DNA from 2 places in the Amedibacillus sp. YH-ame6 genome. Region 2 is predicted to be linked to the other one. Evidence: riboswitches for the same ligand, from Rfam matches in the RefSeq annotation. Region 2 holds a riboswitch; the other holds the start of a gene.
What was found. A riboswitch is a leader RNA that binds a small molecule or an ion and turns the genes downstream of it on or off. The one in region 2 is predicted to bind lysine.
Positions count from the first base shown of each region.

Region 1: it holds a riboswitch for lysine, as region 2 does, so the genes downstream of both, lysA (diaminopimelate decarboxylase) here and ACWG0P_RS04165 (Na+/H+ antiporter NhaC family protein) in region 2, are expected to answer to the same signal.

Region 1 covers NZ_JBSPEZ010000005.1:40,651-44,929, forward strand. The annotation lists gene ACWG0P_RS05350 (BglG family transcription antiterminator) at 1-28, shown strand, start outside; gene ACWG0P_RS05355 (HAD family hydrolase) at 25-855, shown strand; gene ACWG0P_RS05360 (hypothetical protein) at 988-1,179, shown strand; lysine riboswitch at 1,402-1,567, shown strand; gene lysA (diaminopimelate decarboxylase) at 1,646-2,932, shown strand; gene ACWG0P_RS05370 (aspartate kinase) at 2,929-4,125, shown strand; gene dapA (4-hydroxy-tetrahydrodipicolinate synthase) at 4,157-4,279, shown strand, end outside.
Region 2 covers NZ_JBSPEZ010000003.1:141,768-146,046, reverse strand. The annotation lists gene ychF (redox-regulated ATPase YchF) at 1-576, shown strand, start outside; gene ACWG0P_RS04165 (Na+/H+ antiporter NhaC family protein) at 597-2,093, opposite strand; lysine riboswitch at 2,159-2,332, opposite strand; gene ACWG0P_RS04160 (GNAT family N-acetyltransferase) at 2,591-3,460, shown strand; gene ACWG0P_RS04155 (anaerobic ribonucleoside triphosphate reductase) at 3,858-4,279, shown strand, end outside.

The DNA of each region.
Region 1 (4,279 bases), on a different contig from region 2:
TATATCCTCTTTGGAGAGTGAATCATGAAGTGTATATTTCTAGATATTGATGGAACTTTGTTGGATCATGAAGTAGGGATACTGGAATCAAGCAAAGTCGCTATAAAGGAAGCCCGCGCAAATGGTCATAAAGTTTGCTTGGCAACGGGAAGAGCAAAGCCAGAGGTGGCACAAGATTTACTAGATTTAGGATTTGATGGCTTTATTTTTTCTTGTGGAAGTTATGTGGAAACAAGAGATACACTCTTATTTCAAGAAGTTATGAACAAAAAAGATATTGTAGATGTTATTGAACTCTTACAAAAACATCATGTAGGATTCAATCTTGAAGGGATACGAGATTCCTTCTTAGATGAGACGGGATTCTCCTTCTTTCACGATTTATTTAAAAATGAAATGGATATGAATAGTGAATTAGCTAGACAATATATGGCAAGTGTTCATATGTTACCCTATCAACAATTTCAGGATAAAGATTATGAACAAATTTTGAAGATTGCTATTTTTGCGAAAGAGCAGAATGCCTGTCGAATAGTTCAAGAAAATTTATCTTCTCACTTGAAATTGACGTTGCATGGCGTGGATGAAAACCCTATAATCAATGGAGAAATTACGTGTGCCCATATTTCTAAAGCAACGGGTATGGATATCCTACTTGATTATTTCCATATTCCTGTTTGTGATACCATTGCGATCGGAGATAGTATGAACGATGTAGATATGATTTTACATGCACATCGTGGAGTCGCCATGGCAAATGCAAATAAGGAATTGATTCGATTAAGTGATGAACAAACGACCTCTAGTAAGGAAGATGGAATTTATCATTGTTTCAAAAAACATGGTATCATTTGAGAACGGAGAGCAACACCGTTCTTTTTTCTTTATATAAACTTTATTACGGTTTTGTTAGATATCAACAATTTTAAAAAGCTTATGGTATAATATGGATACAAATTTAACAATGTAGTGTGGAGGGGTGAGAAGATGGATCAGGAGAATCTCCATTCGCAAGAAAAACACCTAGATGACAAACAACAACAAGAAATATTCGATGTCATGCGAAATGAAAATGAAGATGTCTTCAACGAAGTCTTTACCTTTCGAACGGTCTTATTTACTGCGATTATATTAGGGATTGTAATTTTAGTATTTTATTTTCTAGGATCCTTGAGATGAGGCATATGCTTCATCTTTTTTGATTGTAAGAGAAATGATACTTACATTTATATTTTCTTAACAAGAATGTTTATTTCTGTATGTATTGATTACATGGTTCATGGTACTATAGTTGAGAGAAACCTCTATTGAATATGTAACATTTTTCAGAATTTATGAAATAATGGTCATTTCTTTCATATAACTATTGTTTTTTTGCATAGATAGTGTTATGATACGTGTGAATTTGATAGAGGTGCGAATGCGACAATATCTTAGGGAACCGGCAGGTAACGATCTAAGATAGAAGCAAATTTGCCGAATTGTTTTCCTAGGCATAGGAAAATGGTGGGTCTATGGAGAATATCCGTAGAACTGTCTACAGTACTGTAGATGTGCTATCTTACTTTCCAATCGATATAACGCGATAGTCAGTAAGTGATACATTTCTACTTGCTGACTTTTTATATATAGATGAGGTGACCTTATGGACAAGAACGTATTAGAAATATCTGGTGTATCTGTTGAACAGTTGGCAAATACTTGCCGTACACCATTGTACATTTATGATGAAAACAAAATTACTGCGAAAATGAGTCAATTCTATGAACTATTTCAAAGTGATGAGTTCGAAACGGAAGTACTATATGCATCTAAGGCTTTTACATGTAAGGCTTTGATTGAGCTAGTAAGTGCTTATGGATTGTGTTTAGATGTTGTGAGTGGTGGAGAATTATTTACTGCGAAACAAGCAAACTTTCCAATGGAACGTGTGTATTTCCATGGAAATAACAAATCTTATGAAGAACTTCAAATGGCTTTAACTTATGGAGTTGGTACCATTGTAGTGGATAACGCTATGGAATGCGAAATGCTAGTACAGGCAGTTCGTCAAAGTGGGAAATCAATCAAAACAATGTTGCGTGTGAATCCAGGAGTGGAAGCACATACGCATAAATATATTGTAACTGCACATTTGGATAGTAAGTTTGGAACTTCTATAACTATGAAACAACAAATTGCGGATATGATCAAAACATTAACATCTACACCACAGATTACATTTGAAGGATTCCATTCTCATATTGGATCTCAAATCTTTGATAAAGATGCTTATGTTGCGGAAATACAAACACTTGCGAAGTTTGTAGATGATATGCAAAAAGAATATAGTCTAGAAATTCACGCTTTAAATCTTGGTGGTGGATTTGCGGCATATTACACAAGTGATGATCATCCAATTCCTTTACAGGAAGTATGCAAAACAATCCTTACAACTTGTAAAGAAGAGAAAGCGAAATATAACCTTTCTTTAACTAAGATTATGATTGAACCAGGACGTAGCATTGTGGCTGAAGCTGGTTCTACCTTATATCGCATTGGATATCAAAAAGAAACAGAAAATAAAAAATATATCTTTGTGGATGGTGGGATGAGCGATAACATTCGTCCTGCATTATATCAAGCAGCGTATGCTTGTGATATTGCGAACCGTATGAACGAAGAAAAAATAGAAAAAGTAACAGTTGCAGGAAAATGCTGTGAGTCTGGAGATATCCTTATTGAAGATGTAATGTTACCAAAGGCTCAACAAAATGATTTATTGATTCTTTATACAACTGGTGCTTATGGATACAGTATGGCAAGTAACTATAATCGTCTATCAAAACCTGCCGTGGTTTTTGTGAAAGATGGAAAAGCAAGAGTAGTTGTGAAAAGAGAAAGCTTTGAAGATTTATGTGATTTGGAATGTGATGAGGCAATTAATGTATGAATGTAGTAGAGAAGTATGGTGGAACAAGCGTAGGGACGATTGATCAAATTAAGGCAATTGCCGCTCATGCTGTAGAGATGAAACGCGCTGGACATAATTTAATTATTGTGGCGAGTGCTATGGGTAAAACAACAAATAAGCTGATTGAAATGGCAAATGAAATTGGTAGTACAAATGAGCGTGAAATGGACTCTTTGTTGTCTACAGGAGAGCAACGTACCATTACTTTATTGGCGATGGCCATTGATGCTTTGGGTGTAAGTGCTATTTCATTAACGGGATATCAGTGTGGTTTTATCACAAGCAATCATCATGCACATGCACGTATTAAAGATATTGAAATTAGTACACTGCAAAAGCATTTGGATGATGGAAAAGTGGTTGTAGTTGCTGGATTTCAGGGTGCTACAGAACATGGTGAAATAACAACTCTTGGAAGAGGGGGTTCTGATACTACTGCGGTAGCGTTGGCAGCGAAACTTGGATGGGAATGTCGTATCTATACGGATGTAAATGGGGTGTATACCATTGATCCAAGAATGTATAAACAAGCAAAATTACTACATGAAATTACCTATAACGAAATGATGCAGATGGCTTGTCTTGGTGCTGGTGTCTTAGAGACAAGAAGTGTAGAACTTGCTAGTAAATATGGAGTTAAATTATTTTTAGGAAAAGCTTTGGAAAAAGATGAGAGAAAAGGAACGTATATTATGGAGACAACAAAGAACTTAGAAGATATGCCTATTACTGGCATCAGCGTAAAAGATGATTATGCGATTATGCGTGTCAACGAATTGCCAAACGATGGTGTATTCTTAGGAGAATTGTTTCGCATGATAGCGAACTTAGATATCAACCTTGATACAATTTCTCAGCATTTGACACACGATGGAAAAGTAAACTTTCAATTCTATTGTAATACAAAACAAAGTGATGTCATCGTTAAGAACATTGATAAACTAAATTCAAAATATCCAATTTCAAGATTGTTGGGATTTGTGAAATTATCTGTTATTGGAGTAGGGATTTCTACTCATAGCGGGATTGCCGCAAAGGTATTAACAACGTTAAGTGAACATCAAATCCCTTACTATATGATTACTTCATCTGAAATTTCTATCTCATTAACAATCGAAGAGAAAGATAAACTACAAGCAGTAGAAGTATTAGCTAAAGCTTTTGATTTATAATTGCGTAAGAACGCGAAAAGGAGAACATCTTATGTTTAATGTAAAAGGAAGTATTGTAGCACTTGTTACACCATTCCATGAAGATGGAACCGTAAATTTTGAAAAATTAAAAGAACTTTTAGAATGGCATGTGGAAAATAAAACAGATGCAATT
Region 2 (4,279 bases):
AGTCCAGCTCGTAGTGTAGAACTGAATGAAGATGAACTATTTATTATCAAAGCTTTTAGTTTGTTAACATTGAAACCAATGATTTATATTGCGAATATGTCAGAAGAAGAAATTTCTAATCCTGATGAAAATCCATATTATGTAAAGGTGAAAGAATTTGCGAAAGCAGAAAACAACCAAGTTGTCGCAATCTGCGCAAAGATTGAAGAAGAATTATCTTCTTTAGATGCAGAAGAAAAAACCGAATTCTTAAATGATTTAGGGATTGCGGAAAGTGGCTTAGATAAGGTTGTGAAAGCAGCTTATAATATTCTTGATTTATGTACATTCCTTACAGCAGGTGAAGATGAATGTCGTGCATGGACATTCAAAAAAGGAATGATGGCTCCTCAATGTGCAGGTGTTATCCATACGGATTTTGAAAAAGGATTCATTCGTGCAGAATGTTACAAGTTTGATGATATTGATACATTAGAAACAGAACTTGCTGTAAAAGAAGCTGGAAAGCTTCGTTTAGAAGGTAAAGAGTACGTTGTTCAAGATGGAGATGTATTGCATTTTAGATTTAACGTGTAAATGAAAAAGGAGACGATTATTCATCGTTTCCTTTTCTTTAGCTTCCATACAATTTTATTCACAATTACCATTGTAAGTAAAGCTACAATAAAGGTGATATAAACGTTCTTAGTAAATCCGGCAACAAGATATCCAACCACACAAGAAACGGCAACAATTAAAGCGTATGGTGTCTGTGTGGTAACATGATTAATATGATTACATTGTGCACCAGCAGATGCCATAATGGTCGTATCTGAAATAGGTGAAATATGATCTCCACAAACAGCACCCGCAAGAATAGAAGATATACAAATTACTAATAAAGGTTCTCCTTCTGCAAAGATAGCAGTCACAATAGGAATCAAAATACCAAAGGTACCCCAAGAAGTACCAGTAGAGAAAGCCAAAGCAGCTGCGGCAATAAATAAGATTGCGGGTAAGATTGCGGAAGATATACTCGCATGTTTCAAAAGTTCAGATACAAATATACCTGCTTCAAGTTTGGTAGAAACAAGGTCACCTAATGTCCAAGCTAGTATTAATATGATAATGGCAGGAACCATCATTTTAAATCCTTGCGGTATACAATCTGCGAAATCTTGATAACGAATAATACGACGAGGAATGTACAACAAGAAGGTGAAAATCAAAGTAAAGAACGATCCTAATACAAGAGCACTAGATGCATCACAATTTGTAAAGGCAGTAATAAAATCAACACCCTCGAAAAATCCTCCAGTATAAATCATAGCTGTAACACAAGCAATGATTAAGAATAGAACAGGTAGAACCAAATCTAGTACTTTTCCTTTGTCCGATGTAGGTATTTCTTCATTATTTTGATAATCATGTAGGCCAAAGTGAACATCACCTAATGCAGCACAATTCTCATTCTCTTCCATTTTACCAAAATCAAAATCATTACGTATAACATGAATCACCATTACGATGGTTAATAATGCATATAAATTATAAGGAATGGTGCTAAGGAATAATGTAAACCCATCACCGCTCGTATATCCACTAACAGCCGCAGCCCAACTAGAAATCGGCGCAATGATACAAATCGGCGCTGCCGTAGAATCAATAATATAAGCAAGCTTAGCACGCGATATCTTAAAGGAATCACTCACTTCACGCATAATATTCCCAACGGTTAAACAATTGAAGTAATCATCTACAAATATAAAAGAACCAAGGGCAAACGTTGCATATAATGCGCCATGTTTTGTATGTATCTTTTTATTTGCCCAAGCGCCATATGCTTTACTACCACCTGCACGATTCATCAAGGAAACAATCATACCTAGAAATACAAGGAAAATAAGAATCCCTATATTCCAAGTATCTCCTAAATTTTCACCCATTGTATCAAAGATAACATTTGTTGCGTCTAGTACTTGAAACCCACTCACAAGTAACGCCCCTGATACAATCCCTATAAATAAGGACAAGTACACCTCTTTTGTAATCAGTGCTAAAGCAATCGCTATAATTGGTGGTAATAGCGAGAAAAATGTTGCGGTAAACTCCATAAAATCATCTCCTCCATAAAAAAATGCCTTGTTGGACAGACTCCATCAAAGCATATAATTTCTATACTTTAGATAGCTCTCCACTTTATGTAAAGTGACAGTATTGTGCATGTTGTGCAAAATACCAGAAACATTGAATTGGTGTTCATATGTTTCTTCGGCAAATAACCCTTTCCATATTCACTGCCACCAAGCAGATGTGAAGATGTACTCTTGTGATTTGCGCCTCTATCAATTAACGTTGTTTAGACTACCATCATTCCAACGAAATGTCAATGGAAGTACTTGTAAATCAATATCCAGTTTACAATTTATGCTGTGCATGTTAATATAAAAACAATGAAAGGCAGGTGGTTTGTATGAAAAACCTAATAATGAAACAAAGGAAAGATACAAAACGCCTGTTTAATATAATCTAACAGTGTGTTTAGCATCCCTTCTTTGGGATGCTTTTTCTTTCCCTATGCAACAAACATACATGGAAAGGATATTAAACAATGAAAACAACAACATGTAGTAAAGAATTTGTAGAATCGATGGTTTCTATGCCATCAAGTAGTGATGCACAAAATGAGTCCTTAAGACAAGAAATAAAAGAAGGATTTCCATTGGAAAAATGCTTTGTTAAAGTTCAAGATGAAAAGGTAGTATGTAGATTGATAATCTTCGAAGAAATGCACTATTTAGCACATTTCACAGTAGAAGATATACCTCAAGAGGAAGTCGATAGTTTCTTAAGCGATGTGTTCATACAACTACCTAGAAATGTGGAGTGGCGCTTAGATTTATATACAGATAAGATACATTATGAAAAAATATATAAAGCCTGTCAGTGCTATGCAAATTTATGCATAGAAAGGGAGAGTTACACAATCAAACCGATAAGCAAGGATACCTCTGGTTATACATTTACAAGCGCGATGGATATGGAATATAAAGATGTATTAGAACTCATGATAAAGGCAAGTTCCACCACACTAGATGTACTTCTTCAAAAAGAGTACAAAGATTTAGGATTAGAGGAAGGTGTTGAAAGTACATTAAAAGAAATCCTAGAAGATAAGGATAGTAATAAATTCTTTCAAATCTTATGGGTACAGGGTGCTCCTGTTGGATTCGTCGCAATCAACGAGTTGGTGGAAGGTGTTGCGGGTATCACCTATATTGGAGTTCTACCTGAAAAACAAGGATATCATTATAGTAGTGTGTTATTAAATAAAGCGATGGATATTGCATATCATGCCAAAATAGATAATCTGATTGGAGATATCGATGTTCATAATTTTGCAATGCGTAATAATCTAGTGAATGTCGGATTTCAAAAAGATTGTGAAGAGAAAGTGTTCATGTTCAGGAATAATCTGTGATTATATAGCTGCATCTTTTTAAGTAAAGAGAACCTTAAGAATCCACAAAAGTGGTAGTTTAAGGTTTTTTTGAATTTAAAATATTCTTAATGATTTTTCTGATAGTGTTTTATTCAAGATTTTGTGACTATTTAGGGTATAAATAGTGAATTTATAACGGCAAATTGTTTCATAAAAAATGTAACTGAATTTTTTTTATTTACAATGCCATAATTAGATTTTTTACTGTATAATAGTACGAAGAAGATCAGCTTATGGATAGTATCCATCTTCTATGGGCATAGAACGGAAATCAATCCTTTCTATTAAAAAGCTGATGTGAAAGAAATACGTATATAAAGCTTTTGTTTTTTTTATGTTTTACCGTATTTCTTATGATAGAGGAGGAGAAGTCATTATGATTACAGTTATTAAGAAAAGAGATGGTCGTGAGATCCATTTCTCTCCAGAAAAAATTACAAGAGCAATTTTTTTGGCAGCATCACATGTAGCACAAGAGGTGGGGACTGCTGCAGATTATGCAACAGCAGAAATGTTGACAGAACAAGCAGTAGGTTTGTTGAACAACATGTACCAGAATACAATTCCAACGGTAGAAGAAGTACAAGATGCCGTTGTTAAGGTTTTGATTGAAAATGGTCACGCTAGAACAAGTGAGGCATATATTTTATATCGTGCAGAACGTACTAGAATTCGTAGCATGAAGTCTCGTTTGATGAAATCTATTGAAGAGATTACATTTGCGGATAGTAATGAAGCAGATATCAAACGTGAGAATGCGAACATCGATGGAAATACAGCGATGGGAACAATGTTGCA